One region of the Bacillus thuringiensis genome, then DNA from elsewhere that is predicted to be linked to it. Evidence: riboswitches for the same ligand, from Rfam matches in the RefSeq annotation. Region 1 holds a riboswitch; the other holds the start of a gene.

Region 1 (10,589 bases):
AAAGGAACGAATGTAATTGTAGAATATCCACTCACACTTAATGGAAGTATTGATTTCTTTGAAGCTAGGTGCTTACCATTATTACGTGATAAAATTATGATTATTGTACGCGACATTACAGAGCGAAAAAAGACAGAAGAATTGTTAAACAAATCAGATACGCTTGCAGCAATTGGTCAATTAGCAGCTGGTGTAGCTCATGAAGTGAGAAATCCTTTAACTGTAATTAAAGGTTTTATACAGTTATTCCAAATTAATAAAGAAGATCAAGAAAAATATTTTGATCTTATGCTTTCTGAAATTGAAAGGATAGAAGCGATCCTGCAAGAATTTCTGTCAATTGCTAAAACAGATGAGATAAATACAGAAAAGAAAAATATTTATCAAATTTTTAAAAATGTCGTATCGTTAATGAATACAAAAGCAATTATGACAAATATTCAAGTTGAACTATTTACGGATGACAAAGATATAATTATTGAATGCTCAGAAAATCAATTGAAACAAGTATTTATTAATATTTTGCAAAATTCAATCGAAGCTATGCCAAATGGTGGGGAAATTTCAATTCACATAAAAGAAATAAATGATGATGGTGTCATCATTCATGTAATAGATGAAGGAATAGGCATACCTGAAGAAAGAATTAAGAGATTAGGTGAACCTTTTTATAGTACGAAAGAAAAAGGGACTGGTATTGGATTAATGTTAAGTTATAAAATTATTGAAAGTCATCAAGGGACAATTAGTATCATGAGCGAGGTTGGTGTCGGGACAACGGTAACTATTTACTTACCGAAAGTACAAAGTAAACAACCTCTGTCGAATTGTGACGATAAATGTATAGCAGTACGCACTAGTAGTAATTCTTAAATCACTTAATACCCAATAACAAAGCGATTAGTGAAAGCTAAGCTTTTTGTTATTGGGTATTTTTATATTAAATTTAGTAACCTTTACTTTTTCTTTACCTTTGTTTTAATTTCTATTAAGTTTTAAACATTATATTAATATTTGTACAAAGCAATGTATAGAAAATGTACATTACTTTTAATATAGAAATGTGATTATTATTTGGAATATTGTAAGGAGGAGATTATGACGAGGTGAAAAAGCAAGAGAAGAAAAGTGGTAGAGTATTACCTCTCCGGTTAAATATTTTATTCCTTTGTGTATTTTTATTATTTTCTGGCATTATTATTCAGTTAGGGAAAGTGCAAATTTTTGATGGAGAAACATATAAAAATGAAGTAGAGAAGAGAGAAAATGCAACCGTGGGCCTTTCTGTACCACGTGGGAAAATATTTGATCGTGAAGGAAATCCAGTAGTTGATAATAAGTCTTTACGTACGATTACATATACAAAGGTGAAAGGTGTAAAACAAGAAGAAATATTAAAATCAGCAAGACAACTTGCAGACATTATTGAAATGCCACAAGAAGATATTGATAAGTTAACTGAGACTGATAAGAAAGACTTTTGGATGCAATTAAATCCAGAACTTGCTCAAGACTTAGTATCCAAAAAAGAAATAGATAAGTTCCGAAATAAGGATATTACCGGAAAAGAGCTAGACAAAAAAATAGAAGATTTAAAAAGGAAGCGCGTTACAGATAAAAATCTTCAAGAACTAACAGCTAAAGATATAGAAGTGTTAGCTATTAAAAGTAAAATGACCTCAGGTTTTCAAATGGCACCTCAAATTATTAAAAAGGACGTTAGTGAACAGGAATATGCGGTGATTAGTGAAAATTTAGCGAACCTCCCAGGGGTAGATGCATCAGTTGATTGGGAGAGAATCTATGTAAATGATGGTCTATTCCGTTCTGTCCTTGGTAACGTTTCAAATGCTGATGAAGGATTGCCACGTGAAAGATTAGATTATTATTTAGTGCGTGATTATAGTCGAAATGATAGGGTCGGCAAAAGTTATATCGAACAGCAATACGAAGATGTACTTCATGGTACAAAAAAAGAAGTAAGAAGCATTGCTGATAAACAAGGAAATACTATTAGAACGGAAACTGTTACTGAAGGGAAAAGCGGTAAAAATTTAACTTTAACAATAGATATGGAATTGCAAAAAAAAGTAGAGGAGAGCATAGAAAAAATATTAAAACAATATAAAGGATCAGAATCAATGTTAGACCGTGCTTTCGTAGTGATGATGAATCCCAAAAATGGTCAAGTATTATCAATGGCTGGGAAAAAGCTTGTAGAAAAAGACGGGAAAATGGAAGTAGAAGATTACGCTTTAGGCACGCTGACTAGTTCTTATGAGCTTGGATCAACGGTTAAAGGTGCGACAGTGTTAACAGGGTTTGAAACAAATGCAATAACTCCTGGAACACATTTTTATGATGCACCTATGAAGTTTAAAGGAACTAAGGAGAAGAAGTCTTGGAAAAATTTTGGTGATATAGACGATCTAAGAGCGTTACAAGTATCTTCAAACGTTTATATGTTTAATATAGCATTAAAAATTGCTGGAGTGGATTATGTGAAAAATAGTTCACTAGATATTAAACAAGAATATTTTGATAAAATGAGGTATTATTTCAGGCAATTTGGATTAGGCGTACAAACTGGTATTGATTTACCAAATGAAACTGCAGGACAAATTGGAAGAAAAGATCATCAGCCTGGTTTCTTATTAGATTATTCTATTGGACAATATGATACGTATACACCACTTCAGCTTGCACAATATATTTCGACTATCGCAAATGGAGGGTATCGAATGAAACCACAAATTGTTCAAGAGATTAGAGAACAAACCGTTCAAAAAGATGAGGTTGGTAAAGTAGTACAATCAATAGAACCCGTTGTTTTAAATAGAATCGATATGAAACAAGAATATATTAATCAAGTAAAAGAAGGATTTAGAAAAGTATTTCAAGAAGGAGATGGAACGGGAGTAAGAGTGTTCCAAAAAGCACCATATAAACCAGCTGGTAAAACAGGGACCGCACAAACTGTATATGGTGGAGAAAATGAAATTGGGCGAAATGCGAAAGGCGATCGTAGAGAATGTTATAACTTAACATTGGCTGGATATGCGCCATATGATGATCCAGAAGTAGCATTTTCTGTTGTAGTACCGTGGGTTGAAAATGATAAATCGGGCATTAACTCCGATATTGGAAAAGAAGTTTTAGATGCTTATTTTGATTTGAAAAATAAGCGATTAACTGGTGAAGCGCCAAAAACAGATAACTCTAAAGAGAATTAAAATGGACGAAACGTCTCTAGCATTCATGTGAACTAGAGGCGTTTTTATCTGGGGATAGATTGGAAATGAGGTATATATGAAGCTGTTTATTCTAAAATATTGGAGGAACATATGTAGCTACATCTTAATTATAATAGGGGTTATTTTTATTAATAAGTCATTTTTATTTTGTATGGTAGAAGGAATTTCGATGCAACCTACTTTAAATGAAAAAGATTATATACTTGTTAATAAGGTAAACGTCTGTTTATCGTCTTTTCATTATGGGGATGTTGTCATCATAAAAAAAGAAGACGAGCCTATTTACTATGTGAAACGAATTATTGGATTATCGGGGGATAATATACAATTAAAAGAGGATGAGGTATATATTAACGGTAAAAAGCGTGATGAGTCGTATATACATTTAGATATGTTACAAGTATCCAATCGTTTTTCAAATTTTAGAGAAATAAAAGTTCCTACGCATAAATTATTTGTGTTAGGTGATAATCGTAATCATAGTAAAGATAGTAGGAATACACTTGGACTTATTGATGAGTCAAATATAATAGGTAAGGTAGAAATGGTATTTTATCCATTTGATCATATAAAATGGATAAAATAATTCTATTAACGATTCACATTTTATAAAATAAATCATATATTGATAGCATAGGACAAGCAGAAAAGCTTGTTCTAACCTCACAGAACACTCCTTATCACGGTTAGGCATCTACATAGGTAGATGCTTTTTTTATGTTGATGACTGAAAATTATTTATCAACATAATGTAACAAGCACTTTAGGACTATTAGGGGACGATTACATGTACAAATAACAGTATGCTTAATTAAAACAGTGAAATGTAAGGAGTGAGGAATAAGTGCTAAATATTTTAGTGGTTAATTTTCCAGCAGAGGGACATGTAAACCCTACATTAAATTTAGTAAAAGCCTTTACTGAACGAGGGGATCACGTACATTATATTACAACGGCAAACTTTAAGGATAGAATTGAAGATTTAGGAGCTACTGTACATACTCATCCGGATCTATTAAAGGAGATTTCTATTGATGCTGAAACCTCATCTGGGTTAAATGCTTTCTTTCATGTGCATGTTCAAACTTCTTTATATATATTGGAAATTACGAAAAAATTATGTGAAAGTATAAATTTTGATTTCGTAATTTATGATATATTTGGCGCGGGAGAGTTAGTAAAGGAGTATTTACAAGTTCCAGGTGTAGTTTCCTCACCTATATTTTTAATTCCTTCAGAGTTTTTGAAGACATTACCTTTTCATCCAAATGCAGATATACCATTCCAACCAGAGGAGATCTCTGAAAAATTACTAAATCAGATGGAACATAAATTTGGAGTAAAACCAAAGAATAATCTTCAATTTATGAATAATAAGGGTGATGTTTGTTTCGTATACACAAGTCGTTATTTCCAACCTAATAGCGAATCGTTCGGAGAAAATAACATTTTTATTGGACCGAGCATTTCAAAGCGTAAAACAAATATAAAGTTTCCACTGGAATCACTTAAAGAGAAGAAAGTTATTTACATTTCAATGGGAACACTGCTTGAAGGACTCGAACCATTCTTTAATACTTGTATTGATACTTTTTCAGATTTTGATGGGATAGTTGTAATGGCAATTGGTGATAGAAATGATATTTCAAAAATAAAGCAAGCGCCAGATAATTTTATAATTGCTCCATACGTACCTCAATCAGAAATATTAAATGAAGCAGATGTTTTTATTACACATGGTGGTATGAATAGCGTACACGATGCCATTCATTATAATGTCCCATTTGTAATAATACCGCATGATAAAGATCAGCCTATGATAGCGCAAAGATTAACTGAGCTTGAAGCGGCACATAGACTATTGAAAGAACATGTTAATGTGCACACTTTAAAAGAGGCTGTAACAGATGTTCTTTCAAATGAAAAGTATAAAAATGGTATAAGAAAACTGAATGATAGCTTTATAGAATGTGGTGGTTCAAAAGAAGCAATTGCAGTTATTGAATCTCTTTTAAATAAATAATTGTAATAATATAAAAGCATAGAGGTTCTCACCTTTATGCTTTTATATTCCTATCCAGCAAATTGCACAGCAGTATTTGCATGTAAAAAAGCAGTATCAAAAACGGGAATAGTGAGATCATTTTGGGAGATGAGTAAAGGTATTTCAGTACAGCCTAATAATATACCTTCAGCGCCGTTTTGAATTAATGATTTTGTAATTTGTAATAACTTTTCTTTAGATGTTTCTGAAATGATCCCTCTACTTAATTCATCTAATATGACATGGTGGATAAAAGTTCTTTCCTCGTCATTTGGGATAATTGTCTCAATGTTATATTTCGCTAATCGTGATTTATAGAAATCTTGCTCCATCGTTTGTTTTGTTCCTAATAGTCCGATACGTTTTATATTCTGTTCTACCATTTCTTTAGCACTTACATCACCAATGTGAAGAAGCGGGATAGATATTGCTTGTTCTACTTCCTCGGCAAATAGATGTACGGTATTTGAACACATTAATAAACATTCAGCCCCAGATTTTTCAACTTTCTTTGCAACTGTAACTAGTTCATTTTTCACTTCTTCATATTGATGGTTTTGTAATAAAGTAGTTACTTCACCAAAATCCATACTATATAAAACTAACTTTGCATTTTGATCGTATTGAGAGAGTGTAAGCGTATTAATATGTTTATAGTATAATGATGTAGATTCCCAACTTAATCCTCCAATCAAACCAATAACTTTCATAATGCATTCCTCCCGAAACGATTTTGAATTCATTATTTCACAATTCCGATAAGAAAACAATGATTTAAATGTGCCATTTAACAAAAAATAAAAATAGTAAGAAAAGTGTTGAAATTTACACTTTTTAGTGCCATAATACGAATTACAAATTAATACTTATCCAGAGAGGTGGAGGGAACGGCCCTAAGAAACCTCAGCAACCCCTATGCAATTTTATAGGAAGGTGCTAATTCCGCAGAGGACACGTTGTGTTTTTTGAAAGATAAGAGGATTCTTGAACGTGAAAGAAAATGACCTCTTATATAAGAGGTCATTTTTTGTTGTATAGAAAGGGAGTGTAGATGCATAATTCATTTTTAAATTAAATATAGAGTAATAAAAGTTGACTAATATGAGAGGGGAATTGTAATGAACAAATTATCAACAAAGTTAGTAGTAGCAATCGGTATTGGAGCAGCATTATACGGGATATTAGGACTTTGGGGATTTTCTATTGCACCGAATACATTTATTAAACCAGCATTAGCTATATTAACTGTTTTTGGAGCATTATTTGGTCCAGTGGCAGGACTGTTAATCGGACTTATAGGTCATACAGTAACAGATACGATTGCTGGCTGGGGGATTTGGTGGGGCTGGGTTATTAGTTCAGGGATTATTGGTTTTTCGATGGGTCTTATTCAAAAAAGAGTTGGTTTTAGTGTGAAAAACGGGTCGTTTAACAAGGGGCATATTTCTTATTTAGCAATTACTGGGTTAGTTGGTATTGTCATTGCTATTATATTTGCTGGGGCATTCGATATTATTGTGATGGGAGAACCATTTGACAAAATTGTTATACAAGTATTAGGAGCAACAATTTCCGATGTTATCGTTTTCTTAGTAGTTGGATTGCCACTTACAATTGGCTTGGCAAAATCTAATAAGAAACATACACATTTAAAAATTGAAAAGTAGGGATGTTAACATGCAACCAATTATTTCGTTTGAACAATTTACCTTTCAATATGGGCATGCTGCGCAGCCTACTTTAAGTGATATTACCTTTCATATATACCCTGGAGAAAAGGTGCTAATTGCTGGACGAAGTGGTTCAGGAAAGTCGACATTAGCTCATTGTATCAATGGGCTAATCCCATTTTCTTATGAAGGGATTAGTACTGGTAACGTTTTAATTGCTGGAAAAGATCCGCGAAAAGGCAGCATTTTCGAGCAGAGTAAAAATGTGGGAACAATTTTGCAAGATCAAGATGCTCAATTTATTGGTCTGACAGTAGAAGAAGATGTAGCTTTTTATTTAGAAAATGAATGTGTAAATCAAGATGACATGAAAAAGATTGTTTCGGACTCATTAAGAAAGGTGAAGATGCATACGTTTCATAAACAAAGTCCACATGAATTATCAGGAGGTCAAAAGCAAACAGTTTCTCTTGCTGGTTTATTAACAACAAATGCGGATATATTATTGTTCGATGAACCGTTAGCGAACTTAGATCCACTAAGCGCCGTACATACGATAGAACTTATGAAAGATATACATGAGCAATATAATAAAACGATTGTCATTATCGAACATAGGATAGAAGAAATTTTAAAGCTGGATTTAGACAAAGTTATATTAATTGATGAAGGTAAAGTCATTGCAATAGGAACACCAAAAGAAATCTTAGCGTCAAATATATTGCCACGTATTGGCTTAAGAGAGCCTATTTACATCGAAGCATTAAAGAGATTACATTTTGATCGTAATAATGACGTAATATATCCAATGGAAAACCTTCAAAAAGAAAAGATAGGCAACGTTCTAAAAGAGTGGATGGAGAAACAAGTCATATTAAAAGGTAATACTAAAAACAAGGAATTACTTAAAGTGGAGAATTTATCATTTTCATACCCTAATAAACAAAAAGTATTAGAAAATGTAAACCTTTCAATATATGAAGGAGAAATTGTGGCACTATTGGGACATAATGGAGCAGGGAAATCCACATTAGCTCATAGTCTTATAGGCATAAACAAAATAAAAAATGGGAAAATCTTGTTAGAAGGTGAAAATATTAGTTCTTGGTCTATTCGTAAACGTGGGAAAATCATATCTTACGTGATGCAAAATCCAAATCATATGATTACACAGCCTACTGTTTTTGAAGAAGTTTCATTTACATTAACATTACATAATTTTTCTAAGGAAGAAATTAAGAATAGAGTAGAAGGAACTTTAAAAATTTGTGGTTTATATCCATTTCGTAATTGGCCAATTCAAGCACTAAGCTATGGGCAAAAAAAGAGATTAACAATCGCATCTGTATTAACAACAAATCCTAAGCTTATCATATTAGATGAACCGACAGCGGGACAAGATTATTATCATTATAAACAATTTATGTCGTTTATTAATAACCTAGCTAAAAAGGGTATTTCATTTATTTTTATCACTCACGATATGAATCTCGCACTAGAATATGCAGACCGTGCAGTAGTTCTACATGAAGGGGAAATTATTGCGGATAATACAGTGTCTAATGTATTTGGTGATCAAGAAACGTTACAAATAGCTAACTTAAGAGAGAGTTCTTTAACCAAGCTTGTTAAATTTAGTGGGATTGCATGTCCGGAAAAATTTATGGAACTTTATTTAGATAGTAATAGGAGGGAGGAAGGTGCATAGTACATATTTTCATCGTATGGATGGGGTAGTGAAATTGTTTTTATTTATTTTTTGTATGACGCTTACTTTTTTGTTTTTTGATTTTCGGGTGTTGCTAATATTATTTATCATTGGGTGTATCGGACTCAGCATTGCTAAAATTCCATTTCATAAAATTTTAATTGTTTTTAGTGTCATATTTACATTTAGTTTATTAAACTCTGTCATGATTTTATTTATTACACCAACTCATGGATCTGAATTAACTGAATCATATACCTCGTTTTTACATATTGGATATGCAACGATTACATATGAAACATTATTTTATGCAGCTACACTTTCATTAAAGTATTTTACGTTATTACCATTTACACTTCTTTTTATATACACGACAGATCCAAGCGAATTTGTAAGTAGTTTAAGTAAACTTGGTATCCATTATAAGATTACATATGCAATAAATATTGCACTACGTTATATTCCTGACATCCAGTCTGAGTATAAAATTATTAAACACGCGCAAGAAGCGAGAGGAGTGGCTTTTGAAAAAGGAGAAGCAAGTTTATGGGTTCGTATGAAGAACCGTGTTTTAATTTTCTGGCCACTAATCATTCATTCTCTAGAAAGAATAGATACGGTTTCAAATGCAATGGATTTAAGAGGATTTGGAAAGAAGGATAAACGTACATGGTTTTATACAAGTAAGGCGAAACGTAAAGATTTCATCGCTTTATTTGCCGGTGTTTTCATATTCATTGTTGCGGTATATTTAAAATTAAACGTATTTCAAAACTTTTGGTATCCATTTTAAAGCACTCTTTAAACGAGTGCTTTTACTTATTTTTATGTAGACATGCTCAAAAAAGGGATATACACATAATGTATAATACGAACCAGTTAAAATGATCAACTACCTATTAGTTTTCAAACCAAAAGGAGGAGAAAATATGAGTTACGGTGGTTCTTGTGGTTTTGGTGGAGGTTTCGCTTTATTAGTTGTGTTATTCATTCTATTAATAATTGTAGGATGCAGCTGCTGGGGCGGAGGATACTAATTTTTAATTAGTCTTCACAAATGTAAACTAAAAAAACATTGAAGATACTTATGTATCGAAACAAATAAAAAAGGAGCAACTATGCCCCTTTTTTATTTGTTTAAATGCGTATTCTTACTATATTTCGGGAACGTAATCGTTAAAGTTGTTCCTTTACTAACGATACTTCGGATTTTTAAACTTCCATGCATCGTCTCAATAATCTTAACAGCAACCATCGTACCTAAACCAGTGCCTTTTGTTTTTGTACTAAAATACGGTTCACCGAATCGATTTATTTGCTCCTGTGACATTCCAACTCCGCTATCTTCAATTCGTATTTCAACTTTACTATTATTGATAGATGAGGAAATATTTAAGGTACCACCATTAGGCATTGCTTCAATACTGTTTTTTATTAAGTTTAAAAAACATTGTTGAAAGTGCTGTTTATTACCAACAATGGTTGCCTCAGAAAAATCCTGTGTAATATGTATCGTATTCATATTACATAATGGCAATATCATATTAATAACTCGATTTAACTCTTGTTTTACTGAAATTTGATCTAATTTTTCTGGAGCAGGTTTGGCAAACGTTAAGTAATCATCGATAATTTCTTGGGCACGATTTAACTCTTCAAGTATATGTTTAATATATTCGTCTCTTGATTCAGGAGTTAAATTTGGTGTTTTTAAAAGCTGTGTAAATCCTTTTACGACCGTTAAAGGATTCCTTACTTCGTGCGATATACTTGCAGCGAGTTGGCTAACAATCTCCATTTTTTCCATTTTAATTAATTTTGAGCGCATTAATACAGCATCTTTTATAACTTCATTTATATAAACAATAAATAACATTAAAGTAGTCGGTAATACCATGAAATAAATAATATAT
Region 2 (10,589 bases), 2.4 Mb from region 1:
GAATAAGAAAGCATACGTAGAAACAATTTTAAATAACGGTGCTGTTCCAGCTGAAGGAATGGTTCCTGCGAAATTTGCAAAAAGTCCTGATGGCAACGACTTCCGTAAAGAAAATGGAAATCTAGTGAAAGATGATGTGAAAACAGCGAAAGAAAACTGGAAAAAAGCGAAGCAAGAACTTGGTACTGACAAAGTAACAATTGAACTCTTAACAAGTGATAATGCTTTAGCTAAAAAGACTGGTGAATATTTAAAAGGTGAACTAGAAAAGAACTTAGATGGATTAACAGTGAATTTAAAACCACAACCACGTAAACAGCAGTTAAAACTACTGTTAAGTGGTGACTATGAAATTGGTATTGATGGCTGGGGCCCTGACTTCGCTGATCCAATTACATTCTTAGATTTATTTACAACAGATAGTGCTTATAACTTCGATAAATACTCTAACAAAGAGTACGATGAGCTCATTCATAAAGTGAAAACAGATTTAGCTGGCGATGAAAAAGCACGCTTTGAAGCAATGAAGCAAGCTGAAAAAATTCTATTACAAGACGGCGCTGTCGCTCCTTTATACCAACAAGGTCGTTCTTACTTACAACGCTCTTTCATTAAAGGACTTGTAACAACTGACTTCGGCGGTGAATTTAACTACAAGTGGACAGAAGTTGCAAAATAATAAGTAATAATAAAAAGGTATCCAATTGAAGGATACCTTTTTATTTTATGCTTCTTTAATTATAGAATTACTTCTCTTTACCATCCCTTTTATACCTATGGTAATTCCTGCTACCCATTTTGTAACTAGTACAATAAGTAATAATACAATAATATTTCTCTCCCAATCAACTTCACCAAATATTATTGTATGATAACCGTCTGTTACGGGAAATCCCCCTAATCTAGTGATAAATATTTGCGTATCAATAATAAGAAGGCAAACAAAAAGATTATCAATTCTCTTCATAGCTCTCTTTTTGCATTGAACCAAAACGCATCATAAATATAAACACAAACATCAAATATGTTCTCCACGTCAAAGAAGGTATATGCCCTGACCAAAGATAGCTAATCAAATAGTTAATCCCCATAATACAAGAAGATACTACTAAACTAATGCTTATGAGTTTTACATATTTGAACATATCTTTTCTCCTTACTTTTCTATCTCTTCAAATTGCAGATTTACCGGCTCTTCTAGGAGTGTTTCATAAAAGTTTTCAGCCAAATCTGTTGAAGGAATTTTTCCATCCACTTCATCAAATCGAATACTATCTAGCCACACACAACCTTCTCCTGATAATAAAACACCAAATGCAATACCAAGCGCTCCTTCTTTTATATCTAATACAACCGAGTACGATTGCCAGTTATTCGTATTTTTAATGGGGCGATTTTGCATATTATCCATAGCGAGCGGTTCTGTATCTTTTCCATCTACTCGCATCCACAATCCTGCCCAATCTCTTACGCTTTCACTCTTAACAAACGCTGTAAAACGTAATCTCTTCCCTACATATTTATCTGCTCGGAACATTTGCATTAATGTTGAAAATCCTCCATGCGTAACATTCTCTTTTGCTTTTATGTATGCAGATACTTTCCCTTGATGGACAACTTCATAATCTAAACCCATCTCATATTCAGCAGGATGACTTCCACTTAAGATCCATCCTTTCGGTATACCTTTTTGCATTGAAACACCCTCTCCTCTTTCTATATAAAATGACTGGAAGTACTTTCGATATTTCTTTGGTGGCAATTGAAACATTCTTTTAAAAGCTCTCGTAAAGGCCTCTTGTGAGGAAAAACCATATTGCATTGCAATATCAATAACAGGTCTTTCAGTCGATACTAAAGCCTGTGCAGCATGAGTTAATCTTCTCTTTCGAATATAATCCGTTACACTCATCCCAATATACCTTTGAAAAATACGATGAAAATGGTACATCGATACCGCACTGCGAGATGCCACTCTTTCTGTTGTAAGCTCCTCATGTAAGTGATTCTCTATATATTCAATTGATTTTTTTATTATCTCTTTATATTCTTCATGCATTTTAGTCCCTCCCTCACAACTTCAATTTACCATATACATACAAATCAGTTTTGATTTAAATTGCGGATTAATCCTTGAAGCTACAAGTCAAAATTTTATTTTCAACACATACATAATTACATGATTTTAGGAAAAACTTGTATAGAACAAATTTACATAAGGAGGAATTTATAATGAGAATTTTACTATCAGTTTTATTAGCTCTTATGCTAGTACCTGCATTAACAGGATGTAAAGCTCCTGCAAAGGAAGACACGACTTCTAATAAAAAGACTACAGAAGAGGCAAAGAATGAAGCCCCTGCTGATTTAAAACTAAATTTCAATGAATTCGATTTAAAGGCAGACTACCAAGATACTAAGAAAGACTACGAAGCAGACTATAAAAATGTAGCAGCTGATAAAAAAATGGAAGCAAAAATTGAAGATCATAAAGCAGATGTAAAATTAACAGGAGATGAGGCTATCACAAAATTAAGCCCACTTCTACAAGAATTAAAATTTGATAAAGATACTCCTGACCAAGAAGTAATCGATCAAGTAGCGAACGTGTTCAAACTTGATAAAGACTACCAAAAATTCGATTTAGAAGTTGTCTTCTCTGATGGAACGAAAAAAGAATACAAAAGAGAAATAAAATAAAGAAGTAGGCGATTGCCTACTTCTTTATTTTTTAATTTTTGCGTATCTTAGTTCTGGACTAGAACCGATAATGAACTGAACACCAGATACTGATGGTTTTTGTAAATATGAAGCACTTGGGAAAATAATTGGGATTAATGGTGAATCTGTAAACATAATATCTTCCGCTTTATGCAATAAGTCAAAACGCTTATCTTCGTTTTGTTCAACTTTTGCTTCTTTTACTAAAGCGTCAAATTCTTTATTATGCCATTTTGCATAGTTATTCGGACCATCACCTGCATATAAATCTAGTTTAGTAATTGGATCTAATAAAGAGCCGCCCCATCCCATATAAGCTAATTGGAAATCACTTTGCTTGTATGTGTCGATGTAACTCTTCCACTCTTTATTTTCTAATTTAATATCTACGCCAAGATTTTTCTTAAACATTTCTTGCATTGCTTCTGCTACTTTTTTATGTTGTGTATCTGTAGTGAATTTTAATGTTACTTCAGGTAATGTAGACCACCCTTGTTCTTTCATACCTTCTTCTAGTAATTTTTTCGCTTCTGCTGGATCAAATTTAACATAATCACCTTTTTCTTTACGGAAATCACGACCACTTTGTGTTTTTGCTCCTTCTGGAACGAATGCATATGCTTCTTGCGCATTATTTTTATACAATTTTTCAACGATAAATTTACGATCAACCGCTAATGAAAATGCTTTACGTACCTTCGCATTTGTAAACGGCTCTTTTTCTACGTTAAACGAATAAATATAAGATGAGAATCCTGCAACACGCTTATATTCTTTATTTCCTTTTTCTTTTTCAATCATCTCTTGTGGTAAACCACTTAGTAAATCTAATTCTTTTGATTTAAATAATTGATACGCTGTTTTAGAGTCTGGAATAATACGAAACTCAATTTCTTTTAGAGTTACCTTTTTATCGTAGTATTCTTTATTTTTTTGTACTGTAATAGCCTGGTTATGCTTCCACTCTTTTAACGTGAATGGTCCATTCGTAATTAACTCTTTTGGATCTGTTTTTAATTTATTATTATCATCAATCGACTTTTTAGCTAATGGAATAAATAATGAGCTTGCTAATTTTTGTTTAATAGAAGCAACTGGATGTTCAAGAGTTACCTTTAATGTTTGAGGATCAACGACTTGAATACCAACTTGTCCCTCTTCACCTTTTCCAGTATTATATGCCTCTGCCCCTTTAATGAAATACATTTCTGTCGCATTCATAGAACCCGTTTTCGGATTTAACAATCGCTTCCATGCAAATTCAAAATCATTTGCCGTAATAGGAGAACCATCTGACCATTTAATATCTTTCTTCAAATGGATTGTATATTCAGTTCCATCAGCATTTACTTCTTCTTTCTCTGCTAATTCATTTTGATATTTCCCATCACTATCTTGCGTATATAAACTTGAAAACAACTGCCCAATTATATAACCTGACGTGCTATCTGTTGCAATAGCAGAATCAAGTGTATATGGATCACTACTAATATTCGTTACTAATCGATCTCCTTCTCCCTTACCGGCACTCGCCTTTTGCGTCTCTTTCTTACCGCAAGCGACCGAAGTAATCGCTAAAACAGTCATAATGACAAACAGTAAAAACTTCTTCATCCTACATTCTCCTTTAACCCGAAATTTTTGGTGTTGATGCTAATAATGTTTTTGTATAAGAATGTTGTGGATTACGGAACACTTCGTCCGTATTTCCAAATTCAACAAGTTCTCCTTTATATAAGACAGCCACTTTTTCACATAAATAGTGAACCATCGGCAAATCATGCGCGATAAATAAATATGTATAGCCTTGCTCCTTTTGAATCTTTTGCAGCAGATGTACAATTTGAATTTGCAATGAAACGTCTAATGCCGAAATTGGTTCATCAAGAATTAATACTTCTGGCTCACATAATAGCGCTCTTGCAATAGCGATACGTTGACGTTGTCCTCCGCTAAATTCATGCGGATATCGATCAATATATCTTCTATCTAATCCAACACGCTCTAGCGCATCACCTGCTACTTTATCCTTCAACCCTTTATCACCTAAACCGAATGAAATATAACCTTCCGTTACGCTATCGCGTACTTTCCAGCGCGGATTTAATGCAGCTGTAGAATCTTGAAAAATGAACTGTACTTTCTGTAAAAACTCTCGCTTATGAGCTGACTTCAGCTTGTGAACGACTTGACCGTTATAATCAATTTCACCAGACGTTGGACTCTCAATCCCTGCTATGAGCTTTCCAAGTGTTGTTTTTCCTGAACCACTTTCACCAATAATGCCAAGTGTTGTTCCTTTCGGGATAGAAAGTGATATGTCTTTTAACGCTGTGATTTCTTTACTTTTACTTCCGTACGTTTTCATTACTTGCTTTACAGTAATTAAATCTGTCGTCATGAGGCATTCACCTTCTCTTTTGATTTCGCTTTATTATGCTCTAGAACATGCTGCCAACAATGTGAACTATGCTCCTTAGAATATGTTGTTCTCTCTGGGAAACGATGAATACATTCTTTTATCGCTACTGGACAACGATTTACAAAAGGACAACCAAAGCTATTTAATGTTTCAATGGAAGGTGTCGTTCCTTCTATAGCACGTAATACCTTTTCGGAATCATCCATATTCGGAATTGCTTGTAATAAACTTTTCGTATATGGATGTTTAGGAGAACCTATTACCTCCTGTATCGTTCCTTTTTCAACGACACGTCCCCCGTACATAACAACTACTCGATCAGCTACTTCACGTACAAGTGCCAAATCATGTGTAATTAATAAAATACTCGTATTTTGTTTTTCTTTTCTTTCTTTTAATAGCCCCATAATTTGTTTCTGAATCGTTACATCTAACGCTGTTGTCGGCTCGTCTGCAATTACAAGCTTTGGATGACAAGCAAACGCAATTGCTAAACAAATACGCTGCCTCATACCTCCGCTTAATTGATGTGGGTACTGTTCAAAGCGTTTCTCTGCTTCATGTATCCCTAAATCTGTTAACAAGTTAATCGCAATTTCCTTTGCTTCTCTTTTCGATTTTTTCTCATGTTGCAAAACTACTTCTGTAATTTGTTTGCCTACCTTCATCGTTGGGTTTAAAGATGAAAGCGGATCTTGAAATATAAAGGAAATATCTTTTCCGCGAATTTGATTCCATTCTGACTCTTGTAAATTCGTTAATTCCTTTGCTTGGAAAGCTATATTTCCATCATCAATATGAATTGATTCTTGATTCAAGCCGATAATGGATTGTGCTGTGACACTTTTTCCTGAACCACTTTCTCCTACAAGTGCAACTATTTCACCTTCGTTAATAGAAAAGGAAACATGTTTCACAATCGCTTGCTTACTATTCTCTTTTTCAACGGCTAACGTTACGTTTTCTAAAGATAAGATTTGTGCCATGTTTTTTCTCCTTTCGATTCCGTTTGACGATTTTTGGATCAATCGCATCTTGCAAACCATCACCAATTGCATTAAATGCGAACATAATGAGTGCAATCATGATTGCCGGGAAAAATAGCTGCCACCATTCTCCGCTCAATAATGTCCCAAGTGCATCATTCGTCATCGTCCCCCAACTTGCCGCTGGTGATTGTACTCCAAGTCCTATAAAGCTTAAAAATGATTCTGAAAAAATAGCTGCTGGAATTGTAAATGATAAATTTACGATAATAATCCCTGTTAAATTCGGAATTAAATGCCCATATATAATTTTCATATGTGATGTACCTAATCGCTCTGCTGCAATAACAAACTCTCGTTGTTTTAAAGACAATACTTGTGCTCGAATGAGACGAGCCATTCCAATCCATCCCGTTAATGCAAGGGCGATAATAATGGTGAAAAGACCTGGTTTCATAACAATTAATAGTAAAATAACAATTAATAAATATGGGATGCCGTATAATACTTCAATTCCTCTTATAATCCACTCATCAATTAACGTTCCAAGGCGATTACGCCCTCTCACATATCCACTAAATCCACCAATCAGTACACCAAGCCCTATATCGAGGGCAGCTGCTACTAATCCAACTGTTAGTGAAATCTTCCCACCAGCCCAAGTACGTGCCCAAATATCTCTCCCTAGATCATCTGTTCCAAACCAATGTTCACTACTCGGCGGTAAATTTGTTGCCTCTTTTACTTGTTCACTCGCAGTAAATGAAGTTAAACTTTCGCCAATAAGCGAGAAAACAATAATTAGCAATAACGTCACTGTTCCTAACACTGCGATTGGATTCGATATAAACTTACGAAACACTTCTTTCTTTCTGCTAATCGTTTGCTGATTTTTATTTATCGTTAATTCTTTTTTCTCTTCTTTCGTTAATAACTGTTCATTAATTTCATAAGCTCCCATTTAAATATCCCCCCTCCTTATGTAATAGAACGAATACGCGGATCAACAATGCGGTGAATAATATCTGTAATGAAAATACAAGCAATTAATAATGCACTATAGAAAATCGTTGTTCCCATAATCACCGGATAGTCTCGGTTAAAAATACTATCTACGAAATATTTTCCTAGGCCAGGAATTGAAAAGATTTTTTCAATAACGAAAGTCCCTGTTAAAAGTCCAGCCATTAACGGTCCCACAAATGTAAGTACTGGAACAATCGCATTTCGAAGAGCATGTCTTATAATAATCTTCTTAATTGGTATACCTTTTGCTCTTGCTAGCTTAATATAATCACTCTGCAGTACTTCGATCATATTAGAACGAACAAACCTTGTAATAACTGCAATTGGCCCTAACGCTAATGCAAAGGATGGCAATACCGTATGTTCGAATGTTCCCCAAGAGGCTACTGGTAAAAACTCAAATTGGATAGCAAATACTTGTATAAATAGTGGTGCTAAAATAAAACTTGGAATAGAAATACCTAGAATTGCGAGCAAACTCACACTATAGTCAATTACTCTCCCATGATATAGAGCAGCAAATGTCCCTGCCGCAATTCCTACCAACAATGAAATAACAAGTGCTTGTAGACCAATAATTGCTGATGGACCAAAGCCAGTTGTTATAATTTCTGATACACCTTGCCCGGTTGATTGAACAGATTCACCAAAATCAAAATGAACTACACCGTCTAAATAAGCAACATATTGATTCCATAACGGTTCATCAAGGTGATACTTCGCTCTCATGTTTTGGATCACTTCTTCAGGAAAGATTTTTGCATCTGATGAAAATGGATCTCCCGGAATAATATGCATAATTAGAAATGTCACTGTCGTAATAACCCATAGTGTGAACACCATAACCGATAATTTTTTAATTACATACACTTCAATAACCCCCTAAACACATGAATTTACTTTGTTTTATGAATGTACTTTTTCCATTACTCCCTTTTCTCTTTTTAGAATACAAAAAGCCTTGATCTTAAAAAATAAGATCAAGGCTTAACAAACAAAGGCCCATCACTTATCTTTCAAGACTTGCTTGCTGGAATTAGCACGGTGTTCCTATTACAGAACCCGCTGCTGAGGTGTCATAGGGCCAGTCCCTCTACCTCTCTGGATAAGTAAATTGCTATATTATTATTTGGTTCAAATTGTATATTTCGAATTATAATTCTGAAAAATTGAAAAGTCAATCAAATTGGATAAATTTAGAAAAATCAGTTTTTAATTCTTTTATCGAAATTACAGTTTTCGGCTTATCATAACAAGAAATGATGTTAAAGGAGTTATAAGATGGATCCCTTACTTCTTGCTACTATAGGATTATCCTTAACTATCGTTATACTTGTCATCATCGGCTTCTATAAACTCTTTATTAAAAAGAAACGTATCACTTCTTTCTTATACCCCTTTCGATAATATTACCGGGCAAACTATTTCCGAATTTCACGAAGAACAGAATATATTAGTATCCGAGGATGCAGACGGAGATGGTAAGAAGAAAAAATAACCTTGCACAGGCAAGGTTATTTTTTCGTTTCTGCTTGAAAACGTTTATAGTATGTCGATGCTGTTGCAAAATTAATTTCTATATCACGAATCAACGATGAATCTTCTTCTTTAGCTAACTTCTGTAATTTTTTCATCGCTTGTTCCGATTCATTCAAGAAACCAACATATACTTCATGTTCTTGCTCTTTCGACTTCGGCACACGAATTTCTTTACGTATATGATCAATATCTTCTAACATGCTCGTTGTTACCTTTTGCACATCTTCTTTATATGTAGCATTCGTTATTTCCTTACCGCCCTTTTCTTTTGCCACTTCAAATAACTGCAGTGCTTTATTAATTTCTTTATTCATTTTTATATCGTATTTTTCATGTACTGCAAGGTATTCTTTCATCTCTTCTGTTTGTTCAGCAGATTGCTCTACCTTTTCTTTCGTTTCTTTCGTATCTTTATTTCCATTACACCCTGCTAGAAGGAGCATACTTCCCATTACAGCAATACCCAAAACCTTCTTCATCTCTTCTTCTCCTTTTATCTACAGCTATTACTCATTATAGTTTCTTTTATCTCCACTTGTTATTATACCGAGAACGCCCTACTTTTTACACTTAAGACGACATCGTAATATATATACCAACATGTTTGTCACAGTATCGTCACTTTATACAAATAACTTTTGCAATGCTTTACTACATCACCTTACAAAACTGTAAGCACACATAAAGAACAAACCATGCTAGACTTACATATGCATAACGCAAACATATGTAAGTTTTTAAGGAGAATCATCTATGTACAACACAATGCCTTTTATGGGAGAAGATATTCGTGTCCTTATTCGCGAAAAATCACTTCATATCGAAAATACAGAGAGCCTTCGCCGCGTATTAAAGAAGAAGCATGCTCCATTTAAGTTAGCTCAATATTTAAAACAACAACATACAAATCAATTTCATACCGTGCTAAATATATCGGATAAATCATTAACAATCGAAATCATCGGTCATGTCTACATTGGAAACTTCGCAGATATCTTAAAAGAAATCCCACGTATACCGAAGATTGCTCCTATTATCGTTAAAAAAGCGTATAAAATTACGGACCATACCGATATTATCGACTGCGGGGAAAAAGAAGTCGATAGTAATCGCTGGGTGTGGGATAAACTTGCTGTTTTATATGATACGATCATGAATAATATGTATGAGGTATTTCAAAAAAATGAAAAAAAGAACTGATTCAAACATTCCCTTTGAATCAGTTCTTTTTTGTTAAGCCTCTAAATTTTGTCTTTGTTGCAGTTCAAACTGCTTCTCACTTCTTCTGGCCATAAATAGATAACATAATACTGCTCCTACTTCACAAAGCGCAATAACAACACCCATCGGTAACGCTGTATTACTCCCACCAATACCTACTAGAGGTGCAACAAGCGCTCCTGAAATGAACTGTAATAAGCCTAATAAAGCTGATGCTGTTCCTGCAGCTTGTTTTTGATTTCTCATCGCTAATGAGAACCCAGTTGTTGATACCACCCCGACACTTGATACAACAAGGAATAACGAACATAAAACACCGATTAAACCTATTCCTAGTACGATTGTCAGTAGTAAAGATAGGCCACCAACAGCTGCGATAATAATACCAGCAACAAATAATGTCTTCTCATTCACTTTCCCCGCTAAACGACCCGTTATCTGACTAGCAATAATAATACCGATGCCGTTAATCGCAAAGAATAAACTAAATTGCTGTGGCGATGCTCCGTATATGTTCTGCAACACAAATGGTGAGCCCGAAATGTATGCAAACATTGCCGCTGTTACTAATCCTTGTGACAATGCATATCCCATAAACAGACGGTCCTTTAACAATTTTCCGTACGTCGCCAAAGTCCCTGACAAACCACCCGTTTCTCTTTCTTCAGGAGGTA

What was found. Region 1 has a riboswitch for S-adenosylmethionine ahead of AC241_RS13190 (ECF-type riboflavin transporter substrate-binding protein). Riboswitches for the same ligand answer to the same signal wherever they lie in the genome.
Region 2: it holds a riboswitch for S-adenosylmethionine, as region 1 does, so the genes downstream of both, AC241_RS01055 (ABC transporter permease) here and AC241_RS13190 (ECF-type riboflavin transporter substrate-binding protein) in region 1, are expected to answer to the same signal.

The regions. Positions count from the first base shown of each region.
Region 1 is NZ_CP012099.1:2,551,392-2,561,980, forward strand. It holds gene AC241_RS13165 (PAS domain-containing sensor histidine kinase) at 1-873, shown strand, start outside; gene AC241_RS13170 (peptidoglycan D,D-transpeptidase FtsI family protein) at 1,107-3,233, shown strand; gene lepB (signal peptidase I) at 3,310-3,840, shown strand; gene AC241_RS13180 (macrolide family glycosyltransferase) at 4,099-5,277, shown strand; gene AC241_RS13185 (aspartate/glutamate racemase family protein) at 5,328-6,008, opposite strand; SAM riboswitch class I at 6,162-6,277, shown strand; gene AC241_RS13190 (ECF-type riboflavin transporter substrate-binding protein) at 6,417-6,965, shown strand; gene AC241_RS13195 (ABC transporter ATP-binding protein) at 6,976-8,676, shown strand; gene AC241_RS13200 (energy-coupling factor transporter transmembrane component T family protein) at 8,669-9,469, shown strand; gene AC241_RS32905 (YjcZ family sporulation protein) at 9,606-9,713, shown strand; gene AC241_RS13205 (sensor histidine kinase) at 9,806-10,589, opposite strand, start outside.
Region 2 is NZ_CP012099.1:179,330-189,918, reverse strand. It holds gene AC241_RS01100 (peptide ABC transporter substrate-binding protein) at 1-679, shown strand, start outside; gene AC241_RS01095 (hypothetical protein) at 725-967, opposite strand; gene AC241_RS01090 (hypothetical protein) at 954-1,145, opposite strand; gene AC241_RS01085 (helix-turn-helix transcriptional regulator) at 1,157-2,059, opposite strand; gene AC241_RS01080 (YusW family protein) at 2,233-2,700, shown strand; gene AC241_RS01075 (peptide ABC transporter substrate-binding protein) at 2,725-4,335, opposite strand; gene AC241_RS01070 (ABC transporter ATP-binding protein) at 4,349-5,122, opposite strand; gene AC241_RS01065 (ABC transporter ATP-binding protein) at 5,119-6,129, opposite strand; gene AC241_RS01060 (ABC transporter permease) at 6,086-7,090, opposite strand; gene AC241_RS01055 (ABC transporter permease) at 7,108-8,025, opposite strand; SAM riboswitch class I at 8,162-8,267, opposite strand; partial or broken gene AC241_RS01050 (DUF3951 domain-containing protein) at 8,437-8,653, shown strand; gene AC241_RS01045 (hypothetical protein) at 8,670-9,173, opposite strand; gene AC241_RS01040 (hypothetical protein) at 9,448-9,894, shown strand; gene AC241_RS01035 (multidrug effflux MFS transporter) at 9,928-10,589, opposite strand, start outside.